Regions from separate parts of the Psychrobacillus sp. MER TA 171 genome, predicted to be linked through region 4. Evidence: riboswitches for the same ligand, from Rfam matches in the RefSeq annotation. Region 4 holds a riboswitch; each other region holds the start of a gene.
The links. A riboswitch is a leader RNA that binds a small molecule or an ion and turns the genes downstream of it on or off. The one in region 4 is predicted to bind cobalamin.
Positions count from the first base shown of each region.

Region 1 (3,169 bases), on a different contig from region 4:
TTAACGCCCCTGCCATACTGAAAACAGGCAAGGTGAACATTCCTAAAAAAGGTACTGATATTCCAAAAAAGAGTGTAGCCACTGCACCAACTGATGCTCCGGACGACACTCCCAATGTATAAGGATCGGCTAGCGGATTTTTAAGCAGACTTTGAAAAGCTGCTCCCGCTATTGCCAGGGATGCTCCGACTAATCCTGCGAGTATAACTCGCGGCATGCGAATCTTCCAGACGATATTTGTTGCAATCGCATCTGTACCCGTATCCCATAAAGTACTGATCGGTACCTTTACAGATCCGACCGACACACCTAGCCAAATGGCTACGATTAACGTAGCCAGTGACAAGATATAACCGATCATTGATTTACTCACTAAATGCCTCCGGATAAATAGCCTTAGCCACTTCCTCTAGGCCTTCTACTAAACGTGGACCTGGACGACTCGTTGCATCCTCATCCACTTGTACCACCTCATCGTTTTGAATGGCAGTCACTGTGTCAAAGCCATCACGCTGCTTCACCTTTTCTACAATTCCTTCCACGTAGTCATAGGTGATTAACATTACATCTGGGTTACGGCTTACTATTTCCTCTGGGTTAACTTGAAACCAGCCATCTTGATCGGCCATAATGTTTTCTGCATTGACCATCGTCAAAATTTCTTGCATAAATGTCCCATTACCAGGAGTATAGATTTCTGGTACATCGGAAGTTTCTACGAATACTGTTTTCTTTGTCTCTACTTTTGCAACTTTTTCTTGAATTTCATCAACCTTTGCCTTCATATCCTCTATAACGGCTTGTGATTCCTCATATTTCCCCGTTGCTCGGCCAATTTGTTCAATAGTTGTATAGGTTAAGTTAAAATCCTTTGCATCCTGTACAACATATACCTTTACACCAGCATCTCGAAGCTGCTGTAATCCTGACTCTGCCATTGAAACAATGGATTCATGAGCGAATACGATATCCGGACTTAAAGAGATAATTTTTTCAATGTTATACTCCATGCCACCAATTTTTTCTTTTTCTAAGGCTTCCTTAGGGTAGCTCTCATAATCATTTACACCGATAATTTCATCATCTAGCCCTAAAGCAAATAGAATTTCCGTGTTACTCGGAATCATAGATATAATGGATGTCGGAGCTTCCTCTAGCGTAATTTCTTGTCCTACTGCATCCGTCAGTGTAAGTGGGAATGCCGTTTCTGAGTTACCAATTTCTTGGCTACTTTCTTTTTCTGTTGGAAGTGTCTCTTGCTCATTACAACCACCTAAAATCAGCAAGGTCATTCCAATAATTAACCACAGTTTCTTCATCCTTTATTCCTCCTAAATATAGACAACAAAAAATCCCCCATCCTAGGATGAGAGATAGATAGGTATAAATCAGCCACGAAAAACCGAAAGCGGACCTACACCAGACCTATCCGCGTAGGTAATGGGTGTGTACGTAAAGGCAGGTTTTCTGGCTTATGATGCATATGCATCACTTACAGTGGCGGGACCGCGCTGGACTTTAACCAGCTTCCCTTTTAACTCTAGTAACCGATAACTAGAGCACCTTTAAGCAAATGTTATTCTATTGTTTCTTGCATTTATTATACCTTATATTTAGATGTTGTCGAGTTGAAGTCGGTATTTGAAAAAGCATACATTTTATACATTTCAACAATACGAACGATTAATAAAGAATATTGAAGTTTATATGCTTTTAAATGTGGAAAGTAGAATAGATTTCCGCTCTGGCGGACGCTTTCCGCGGGGGGGAGCGATAAGCCCTCACCCATCGCTTACGCGCGTGGCTGTGAGGTCTTATCGCTCCGCCTGCCACTTCAATCAATAATTAGAAAAGGTTCATGGTTGATTGGTAAAGACTTCTTTATAATATATAAAACACAACTTTAACCTTAAAAAAGCTTAATATAGTAGTTTTTCATCGCGATTTTTTGTTTTCATCATTGTTTTTTTCAATCGTTTCTCGTACTTCTTTTAGTATTTTTTCGTTGCTTTTGATTGTTCTCGTGCTGTTTTCAGGATATTTGGTTTATTTTCTTCTTTCCATCCAGTCAAAAAGAACACCCTCTCTTAGTTGTGTACAACTGAAATTCGCTCCATCTTCTTAATATATCTAAAAACAAAGGGAATAATTGAATCAAAACATTTTGAGATAAATAATAATATAAAAAAACTTTTACTGAAATGAGCTTTAATCCATTACTACTTTTTTACCTGCTATTAATAAAAATCACAGTATACAATCCAATCTTGTTTGCGTTGATTAAAGAAAAAATAAAAACTACCACTATCAACTATATTGAATTGTGCCTTCGGATCGGAGCTTATTTGAAAAACAAATGGATATTCTTCACCGTATGAAACTCCACTCTGTGTATAAGTGGGGTACCCACCGATCTTATGCATAGGATAGATATCCTCCACGATGTCATCGTAATATTCAATATCCTCCTCCAATTCAAGACGTAAAATCTCATCTTGGACTTCCGTTTCTATATCTTCAGAATCCCAGGCAGGAGTATCGTTCTTAACCAATCTTGGCTGTAACGGAAAAGACTTTATCCTCGCAGATTGGTTATTTATTTTTTGTAATCCATTGAAGCTTGTATAGCAATTGATAATAAAAAAAGGCGCTAGGTTATCATCATTTAAATGATCATATACATTAAAGTCCATATAAATGGTGATTAGTTGAATATTTTCCAATTCCTCCGGTACGTAAGGGAGATTGTTTAAAAAAATTGTACTTAAAGGCTCGTACTGTGAAGGTATATTTTCTTCTTTTCCCCACATGACCTTTCCAATCCAGCTCTCTCCTAATTCTTCCGTTGGTCGATAACCACCCGTCTCAAAAATGGTAGCTTGCTTAAATAGTACTTTTTTTAATTGAGCAATGTTCATATAAATCCCCTCCTAAGCTAAGTAAGACTCCCAATCGTAATCTTCTATTTTATAGAAGACACCGTGGTCATTTCTTTCATATGCACATAGAGGTGGCTCATCAATAAAAGATAGAACAGAGTCATCTATATTTAAAATTACACCTATGGATATATACTGGAAATTATCAGAATTACTTAAAAATCTATCGTCTTCGTAACCACTTAAAACAGACCAACCAGAATCTTGACCATCTTTTGGATCGTCTTTTA
Region 1 covers NZ_JAMAWN010000001.1:13,769-16,937, reverse strand. Annotated here, with positions in the region: gene M3627_RS00080 (iron ABC transporter permease) at 1-361, opposite strand, end outside; gene M3627_RS00075 (ABC transporter substrate-binding protein) at 366-1,319, opposite strand; cobalamin riboswitch at 1,441-1,582, opposite strand; gene M3627_RS00070 (DUF1963 domain-containing protein) at 2,238-2,918, opposite strand; partial or broken gene M3627_RS00065 (immunity protein Imm33 domain-containing protein) at 2,931-3,169, opposite strand, start outside.
Region 1: linked by a shared signal. The riboswitch ahead of M3627_RS00075 (ABC transporter substrate-binding protein) and the one ahead of M3627_RS11365 (hypothetical protein) in region 4 are both predicted to bind cobalamin.

Region 2 (3,169 bases), on a different contig from region 4:
GAAATCTCGAACAACCGCTTGGCGCTCCTTAGCATTTAAAATATATAGCTGTTTTTCTAATGTCTCAATATAAACGTTTGCTGTCACTTCTAACTCCTCCTCGGTACTATTCATTAAATAGTACTATACCATAACACTATTATCCATTGCAAGGTACCTGTTTTAAAATAAAAGAAGATGGCCTCCTCAAAACGAGACCATCCTTTACTTTATTTAAATAATTCTGGATAAACGGTTTTGGCTACTAGTTCCACAGCTTCACCAATTCGTGGACCAGGGCGAGACATTATGTCCGAATCTAATTGGAAGATGGCGTTGTTTTGTACAGCCTCTAGCTGGTTCCAGCCTGGACGAGCCTTAATCTCACCAATTGGATCTTCTACATAATTTACGGTAGTTAAGATAATCGGAGGATTTTTCTTAATGACATCTTCCTCAGATAATTTAATCCATCCCTCTTGGTCTCCAAAAATGTTCACAACAGAAGCATTATTCAAAACTTCTTGTTGAAACGTATTTTTACCAGTTGTAAAAATTTCAGGAGAGGGGCTTATCTCAAAATAAACTTGTTTCTGATTAGCTACACCCGATACTTTGTCCTCAACACTTTGAATAGTAGTTTTAATAGAGTTAACAAGGTTTATTCCTTTATCCTCAACTCCCATTACTGCGGCCAACTGTTCAATATCACCATAGACGTCTTCAAATGACAGTGCCGATTGAATGACAAAAACGTCTAAACCCGCATCTTCCAACACTTTAAGCTCTTCCTCAGAACCGGTGGTATACGCTATCACTACATCTGGGCTTATCTCTAAAATCCGTTCTGCATTAAAGCTCATAGAATCGGAAATTCTTTCAATTTCCAGTGCTTCTTCTGGATAGGTATCATACTCTGTAGCTCCCACTATTTTATCTCCCACGCCAAGGGCAAATAGAATTTCTGTGTTGCTTGGTTGTAGAGACACAACCGAGTCGGGAACTTCTTCAAATGTAATTTCGTTCCCCATATCGTCCGTTACAGTGTATTCCTTTACTTCTTGTACAGAATCTGTTTCAACAGCTGTATTCTTTTCAGCCTCTTGGCAGCCTACAAGTAAGATAGAAAGTATTAGTACCGCTAACCAATTTCTTAATTGTTTATTCATATGTTAATCCCCCAATTCTTTCTTTTTTCTCATGGGATATGATTTACTGACAAATTGAATCTCGTCAACTCCATGATACTTATTTACATATACCGCCATTGCAAACAATACATTTGCTAATAGCTGCGTGTAGTCAAATAAAATCTCAGGTACTTCTCTTTCTAAAGAGACTTTATGTAAAGCTCTGACCGACTTTTTTGCTTCACTTCGACATACGTGCAACTCACAAGCAACCGTTGAACCTTGTGGAAGTACGAATATATCTACTCTTCCTTCTACTTCGCTTACGTAGGAATCGTACATATCGCTGAGGATTTGTAAATCTTCTTCATGGATCGCGAGCTTCCCTCTGACAGACCCATTTAAGTGGTATGCCATCGGGGCCAAATACATAAGGTCCTCATATACTCTTGGAATATCTTTTGTTAAAGAAGCAGCCAAGCCGATACGTGTCGTCAGTGAGTCCGTTCGAATCTCAAAGTCTACTGTAGAAGGCTTCTCTCTCATAAACGGATAACAAATATAACGCATGTCCTTTTTCACCTTTTCCCCTCCCTTCCTAGTAAATGTGAACATATGCAATACAATACTCGACCTCTTACAGCACAAAAAACGCCACCCCAAAAAGGGCGGCGCAATACTATTTATCGTTTTATAAATTCAATCGAAAAAATAGACACGTGCCGTACAACCCCTTAACTTCCGAAGAGTATTTATACGTTCAAGAAAAGGCTGGTCTCCTGGCTCATGCATCATTTTACTCTAAGAACCTTCCCATCGACTTCTAGCCGACAGTGGTATTTTTCTTATTTCATCTGCATTTACAGTTGCGGATACAGCTTCGGTTTTTCACCGAATTCCCAATTAAGCTGACAAGTCAGCACCTTTTCCCTGCAATAAATTATTCACTTATCGTAAGTGTACCATAGCGTATCATTTTGGGATAGAAATGGTTATCTAGTGTTAAAACTAGTAATTAGTTTGTTTCTTGTTCAGTTTATGCTACTGTTTTTATATGAAAAAATATATCCCACTATTACTTTTAATTCTCTTTGTATTTATTGCTTCGGGTCAAACTTCCGAGCAGCAATCTTTAGAGGCTGTGCTTAAAAACTGGCTTCCCAACAAGCCATTGGAATCCTTTTTGTCTTTATTTCATATTCCATATTGGGGATTTTATGTCTCTGTCGAGGAACGTGGCTACTATGCATTTGTTGAATTTTTAATCAGAAAAGGAACGCACTTTTTTTATTTTGGTTTGATTGGATTAGCCATTTATATTGCTTTACCGAAAAAAAAGTACAGAAAGCTGTTGGCCATACTGATTACCTTTTTTCTAGGAGCAGCAGATGAATTCCATCAATCCTTTACGAGTGGACGATCTGCACTCTTTCAGGATGTTCTATTAGATACAAGTGGCGCAATTTTTGCCATGCTATTGCTAACGCTTGTTCAATGGTTAAAGAATAGAAAAAACGCTACCCACTAAATTTAAAAGGTAGCGTTTTTCTATTAAGCTATTTAAAGAACTTATTTTCGACTTTTCTTTAATAGGAAGGCAAGACCTAAGGTGATAATGGAGAACACAGTAAGTAATTGATTAATCGGAAGTATAGGCTTGAATTTTACATTTTCCTCGGTGATTTCATAAACTCCAACTGGTTTAATCGAAAATACACCACCTGCTCCTTCTCCTTGACCACTAGCATTTTGCTCGTCTGTAAATCCACCGCCTCCTCCTCCACCTACGAAGTAGTTCACTTTGGCTACTGGCAGAATCCGTTTATTGTCCATAATAATTGGGTCCCCGTATATTAAAGAAGCATCCTTTTCTCTAGAAAACTTTTCAAAAATAGAACGTATTGGTGTTTGTATCATAGGCAGCTTGGTATTATCCTTTTGTTTACTTGTCTTTTCCTCCATACTATCTCTCCTTTATTTTAATATAAGGGTCATATGATGTTCCTCGTAATAAACATCTCTTTCCTTTAAAGCCATTTCTTCTGTTCCAAATACTTTAA
Region 2 covers NZ_JAMAWN010000004.1:59,673-62,841, reverse strand. Annotated here, with positions in the region: gene M3627_RS05530 (HAAS signaling domain-containing protein) at 1-87, opposite strand, end outside; gene M3627_RS05525 (ABC transporter substrate-binding protein) at 210-1,148, opposite strand; gene M3627_RS05520 (hypothetical protein) at 1,152-1,691, opposite strand; cobalamin riboswitch at 1,862-2,051, opposite strand; gene M3627_RS05515 (VanZ family protein) at 2,164-2,637, shown strand; gene M3627_RS05510 (GerW family sporulation protein) at 2,679-3,071, opposite strand; gene M3627_RS05505 (GNAT family N-acetyltransferase) at 3,084-3,169, opposite strand, start outside.
Region 2: linked by a shared signal. The riboswitch ahead of M3627_RS05520 (hypothetical protein) and the one ahead of M3627_RS11365 (hypothetical protein) in region 4 are both predicted to bind cobalamin.

Region 3 (3,169 bases), on a different contig from region 4:
ACCAGAAAGTTTTCAGAGTTAGAAAGTTTACCTGATCAAAATATTCCCTCTAAGTTTTATTTTGATCGAGCTGCTCAAAGATTGGCAGTTTGCCTTGTAAGAGAAAATGGTATATTTCCAGATAAAACAGCTTTTGAGTCATAATAGACATAAAAAAACTTTGTTGGGGGTGGAGGGCACTGACTATAATTTTTGAGACAGGAATAAAACACCCTATCATGCAGCCAATTGACGGTATTGAACCCGCGATTGGCTGTTTGTTTTCGTTTGAATCATGGATTAAGTGAGTGATATTGTTGGTCTACCCCATTTAGTTCAGTGCAATTTTATTTATGTAGAATAGTGAGGTTTTTAATCTACGGTGGGGTTGCTACAAGAAGGATTAACGCAAAAACGCCGGAATATCGAGCAAAAAGGATGAATTAAAGGAAAAAGGGTAGTATTCAACCGAGTTGGAGAAAGGGATATCAGGAGATCCGAGCTTTCAATTATTAATTTATTAAAAAACAGATAGGAACAAATTGGATGGTTATGTTAAGATTTGAATAAGAATGTGAAGGTTTTCACTTAAACTAAAGATAATAACAAATACATTATTGATTATAATGAACTTGTAAAAGAGGAACTTACAAAAGAGGAATACATGCCGCAGTTTGGTACAAATGGAACTAGTACGTGGTATGCTACTTTAGGAAATAGTGAAACTTCCGGAAAGCATTATTTGGTTGGAGCGGGTACTAGTACGCAGTTTTCAACTTATGGGCCAGCTGAGCAAAGAAGGATGATAGTTTATGATCCGAACTGGAATATAATATCTACAGTTAAGGGTAACGAAGGTGGCATTGTTATGGTTACAAAGGCAAGAGTAACTGGTGAACATCGCTTTTATCTTCAAAACATGAGTGCATCAAGTAATTTCTATAGATGTGAAGTAAAATTTTAATACATTATCAGACAAAAGGCGTCCAAAAGAAATTTGGATGCTTTTTGTATTTAATGAATAAATATACATATTTTTTATAGTGAACTGTACAAGGACAAGAATCTTCATTCACTTTAATAAAAAGATAGTAGATGCTACATAGGTATTTTTCGTTATTTAGTATGAATGTTCTTGTCCTAAGTAAATGGAAGTTGTTGATGTGGCTTTGAAATAAATTAGATAATTTACAATAAAGATTGATCATTTATAATCTAAATTTAGTGTTTTCATTTTTTAAATAGAAAATATTAAAATGCCTTAAAAAATATTGCAAATTTTAAGAATATTTGATATGTTGAAATAGAAAATTGAATAGGTGTAGAAATAGGTGCCGCTTAGTATTGACTATTCGGCTTAATAGGGAAGTTCGGTTAGAGTCCGACGCTGTCCCGCAACTGTATATGGGAGCGATTCGAAAAAGCCACTGTTTTCTTAAAGAGAAGATGGGAAGGTACGAAAAGCGATGATCATAAGCCAGGAGACCTGCCTATTTTAGCATGCATCAATACCTACGAGGATAGGGGGTGTTAAGTGCGAGAGTTATGGGCGTGTTTTCTTATTAAACATGTTTATTAAAGTATTCCTTCGTGTCTTAACAACTTCTTAAAAGAAGTTGTTTTTTTATTGTTTATTTTTTTAAACAATCGAATTGAAAATGAGGATTATTTTCTTTCACTAGCATATTTGTTTGTGGAAACATGAAAAACTTAAGCGAAAAGAGTAATTTTATAGCTTTTTGTAAGGGCTTTCAAGTGCTAAAAATGTAAATGGGGATGGGAGGAAGAGAAATGGAAACCGAAACCGAACAGAAATATTATCCTGGCCTCGACGGTGTAGTCGCGGCGGAAACGGAAATTTCGTTTCTAGATACAGTACAAGGCGAAATTGTTATTCAAGGATATGATCTAATTGAGTTATCGAAGACAAGCCAATATTTAGATATTGTTCACCTTTTACTAGAAGGGGAAATTCCAAATACAGTAGAAAAAGTTGCTTTGGAAGAAGTATTAAAAGGTGAATATGATGTACCAAAGGAAATATTAGATATCTTTACGCTATTACCTAGCAATACTCATCCAATGGACGCTTTGCGTACGGGGCTTTCTTCTCTTGCAGGGTTTGATCAAGAAATCGATGATTGCACGGTGGAAGCAAATTTGAAAAAGGCATACAAACTATTGGGAAAGGTTCCTAATCTAGTTGCAAATAGCTATAGAGTCATCCAGAAAGAAGATGTAATAGCACCTCTTCGAGAATTGTCGTATAGTGCAAACTTTTTTTATATGCTAACAGGGAAAAAACCTACCCCCTTAGAAGAAAAGATATTTGACCGTTCGCTTGTTTTATATAGTGAGCATGAGATGCCCAACTCGACCTTTACAGCAAGAGTGATCGCCTCCACAAAATCCGACATGTACGGAGCACTCACTGGCGCAGTGGCTTCCTTGAAAGGTAATTTGCATGGTGGAGCAAACGAAGCAGTCATGTACATGTTGTTAGAAGCAAAAACGGTAGCGGAATTTGAAAAAGTGCTTAAAGCAAAACTAGCAAATAAAGATCGAATTATGGGATTTGGTCACCGAGTTTATATGAAAAAAATGGATCCTAGAGCGACTATTATGAAAGATGCTTTACGTCAATTGTGTGAGGTAAAGGGAGATGATCTTCTTTATCAAATGTGTGAAGCTGGGGAAAGAATAATGGAAAGAGAAAAAGGTATCTACCCAAATCTTGACTATTATGCAGCACCCGTATATTGGATGCTTGGTATTCCGATTCCTCTATATACACCAATTTTCTTTAGTTCTAGAACAATAGGATTATGCGCACATGTTATGGAACAGCATGCACATAATCGATTATTCCGTCCAAGAGTGCATTATACAGGCGAGCGACGCGCCATTATTATCAACCAATAGACAAATAGTAGCTTAAGCACGCCGCCAAGTGGATGTTCTGCAAAACATCCACTACAATTTTAAACTAATATCATCAGGAAGGAAAGATGAACTTGTTATATATAAATGATCGAACGAAGACGGATAGTTTACTAGAGGAAATAGCGGATTATGTTTTGCATAAGGACATAGTAAGCACCGAAGCTTTTCAAACAGCCCAGTACGTATTATTAGACACGGTTGGATGCGGTATTCTCGCACTCAATTACCCGGAATGCACAAAGCTATT
Region 3 covers NZ_JAMAWN010000007.1:29,696-32,864, forward strand. Annotated here, with positions in the region: gene M3627_RS08380 (hypothetical protein) at 1-144, shown strand, start outside; gene M3627_RS08385 (hypothetical protein) at 644-943, shown strand; cobalamin riboswitch at 1,292-1,487, shown strand; gene mmgD (citrate synthase) at 1,771-2,901, shown strand; gene M3627_RS08395 (2-methylcitrate dehydratase) at 2,988-3,169, shown strand, end outside.
Region 3: linked by a shared signal. The riboswitch ahead of mmgD (citrate synthase) and the one ahead of M3627_RS11365 (hypothetical protein) in region 4 are both predicted to bind cobalamin.

Region 4 (3,169 bases):
TCTGCACACCCTTCTTTAGAAGAGAACGGTAAAAAAATAGAACTGGACTTAAAATAAGCGCACTTACTATAATTGCAGTCTTAATAGTAAGGGTTGTGGCAATATACCCAATAACAGGTCCACCGCTTATTTGCCCAACTGCATCCACCTGCCCTTTTACAGAGAAAAATGTTGCCCGAGTAGAAGAGTCTGGTATGATTTTATTTAACCAAATGTCCTCTAATGGGGACATTACCTTCCGACTAACTTGGATTATTACATAGCAAATAAACAAACCAATAATATAGCTCGAAAATGCAAAGCCTATTAATGCTACCACTATACTGGAGCAACCAATAAAAAGAGCGATATATATTCGGTGCAATTCTTGATAAATCGTACTTTTATTTAAAAAGTGAAGCAACATATATGACAGCAGCACGACAACTAATTGAATTCCTCCAGTTAATAGCACCAGTCGTTCATTGGACAAGGTAGTTATTTCAGCCATTTCTAATAGATGAGGAAGCCACAGACGATCGAAACCTTCACTATAAAAACCTATAAACAGAGCGATTAGAAATAGCATACGAAGTATAAAGCTAGTTCTGGAGAAAAGAATGATTTTATCTAAGTTCTCCTTCATTGTCTCCCATGCACCAACTGTTTCGCTTCTTTTCAAAGGTTTAAAATGATTCTCTTGCATAAAGAATATTAGTAAAACAGCTAAACCAATCATACATAATCCTCCTACTATAATCGGTAGATGGATTAGGTAGGAGCCGATTAATACGCTTAACGGAATGGCAACTAATTGGCCAAGGTTACCAGCCTTAGCTCCTCTCATATATGCAGATGAGGCCTTTTCTTCTCCTATTTCATCAGCTATCCAGGCTTGCAATGACCCGCTAGTAAAGGTATACCCTATCCCCCATGCCACTTGAGCCAATAAAACCGTAATAAAAAAAGGAAACAAGCCCTCTAATAAAAAACCAACTCCTATTAGAAAGTAACCAATGATAACGGATAGCTTCCGGCTCTTTAAATCAGACACGATACTAGTTGGAATCTCAAAGAGAAATACGGTTATCTCCAACACAGTTCCCACTAAAACTAGTTGCAACGGATCCAGCTTAACAACGCTTACTTGATACAACAAACTGACTGTAAATATAAAAGTAAAAAATAATTGCGATAGAAAGCAAATATAAATATACAGCCGATATGGGTCCTTTAAACTACTCATTTACCTCACCTCTCCACTTGATTATAAAAAGAGAAGCAGTCCACGACTTATCCAAATTTGCTATATTGACTAACTTTTTTTATGTTATAGTGAAAGAACAATTAAATAATGTGTAGATTTAGGTGTTCTTTTAATTGCAAAAGAACTTAAAAGGGAAGTTCGGTGAAAGACCGACGCTGTCCCGCAACTGTAAATGTGAGCAATACTTTATAAACCACTGTATGTATGGATACTACGGGAAGGAAGGTAACGCGATGACCATGAGCCAGGAGACCTGCCTATTTCAAGTACACACCACGACCCTACGAGGATAGGAGGTGCTAAGTGTAACTATGACAAGCAAAGCTTGAAAATACTGCCGTACGAAAAGACATACTAAAATCCACTGGAGCGAACAGACTCCTTATTTAATCGTGGTTTTTATTTGTTTCCTAGCGTACTGACTATTAAATCATACTAACCAAGCATCCTCTTTTATAAAAAAGAGGATGCTTTTTATGTTAAAAACGAAAGGATTTTGGAAATGAGAAAAGAGATTTTTATGGAGCAATTTAAGCAAGTATTAATGACAAACCAGGTTGCAAGTACCTCGATATCTCTACAGTCTACCTTTGAGGAAATGAAAAAAGAAATTGAGCTTAACTCAGTATGGAGTATAGAAGAAAGAAATCTTTTTCTTCACCACTTAAATGTTGCACACCGTCAGATTAAACAAGAGATTGCTGGAATAGAGCAGGAATAAATAGAATACATATGTCAGTCAATTTCATAAATAGAGCTTTACCAATTAACACGAACCGTATTAATTGTAGCGACAGGCGGCGACTCCAGCGAGATGAGGGAGACAGATAAGACATCACAACCACGCGCGCAAGCGATGGGTGATGGCTTATCGCTCACCCCGCGAGAAAGCGTCGGGTTGGCGCGGAAATCAATTCTGCTTCTACACATATAAAAGCATATATAAATCACTGTTTTTACTAATTGTTCATGTTTGGCTTTTTAAAATAGAATTATGAAATTGACTCTTTTAAAAAAGCGAACCAATGACGTTAGTCATTTGGTTCGCTAATTCCTATAGATCTTGATAATCCCTTTGATATTTACCGCCATCTTTAACCTCTGAATGATACAAAGCCTTCAGAGCAAAGCTTTTTTCTAAATCATGCTCCTTCATTACTTCCTTTAATCTTTTAGCTAAATCAGGACTGAACTTAACAAGCTCTTCCATTTTAGATTTTGAATATTGCATTACATTACCTCCCCACTATCATTGTTTATACAGTATAGCACTTTGACATAAAGACATACGAAAATTTCAGTTTAGCCTAATTAAATTTCTACCACTCTAACTCATAAAAATAGACAATCACATTTTTTCCAATTTTGCATAAATTAATTTGACAATTCTAAAAAGATGAGTTAACCTAATGAACAAATGTTTCCTAAGGGAAAATAATTATCTTTTAAGAAATTTATATTTTTTTATTCTAAAAGTTTCCCTGAGGAAATAATTTATAACAAAGGAAAAGGAGTGTAGTAAATGAAAAAATTATTTTTATTATTTTTTGCTGTAGTTTTATTGGCTGGATGTAATGACCAAAACAATGGAAAGGCGGAAGCTGATAAACCACTAGTAGTTACAACTACAGGTCAGGTTGCTGATGCCGTAAAGACGATAGCCGGGGATATGGTAGAAGTTAAATCCTTGATGGGACCAGGAGTAGATCCACATCTTTATAAGGCGACTCAAGGAGACTTACAAATATTAGAGGATGCTGACATGATTTTTTATAACGGTCTAGAGCTTGAAGGAAAGATGAGCGACATTTTCGAGAAAATGAAGAAAGAAAAAACTGTTGTAGCAATTGGGGAGTCAGTCCCAAAAGAGAGACTATTAAATGATGAGGAGCATCCGGAATTATTTGATCCACATATTTGGTT
Region 4 covers NZ_JAMAWN010000010.1:110,960-114,128, forward strand. Annotated here, with positions in the region: gene M3627_RS11360 (MFS transporter) at 1-1,225, opposite strand, end outside; cobalamin riboswitch at 1,329-1,521, shown strand; gene M3627_RS11365 (hypothetical protein) at 1,749-1,967, shown strand; gene M3627_RS11370 (hypothetical protein) at 2,301-2,477, opposite strand; gene M3627_RS11375 (metal ABC transporter solute-binding protein, Zn/Mn family) at 2,769-3,169, shown strand, end outside.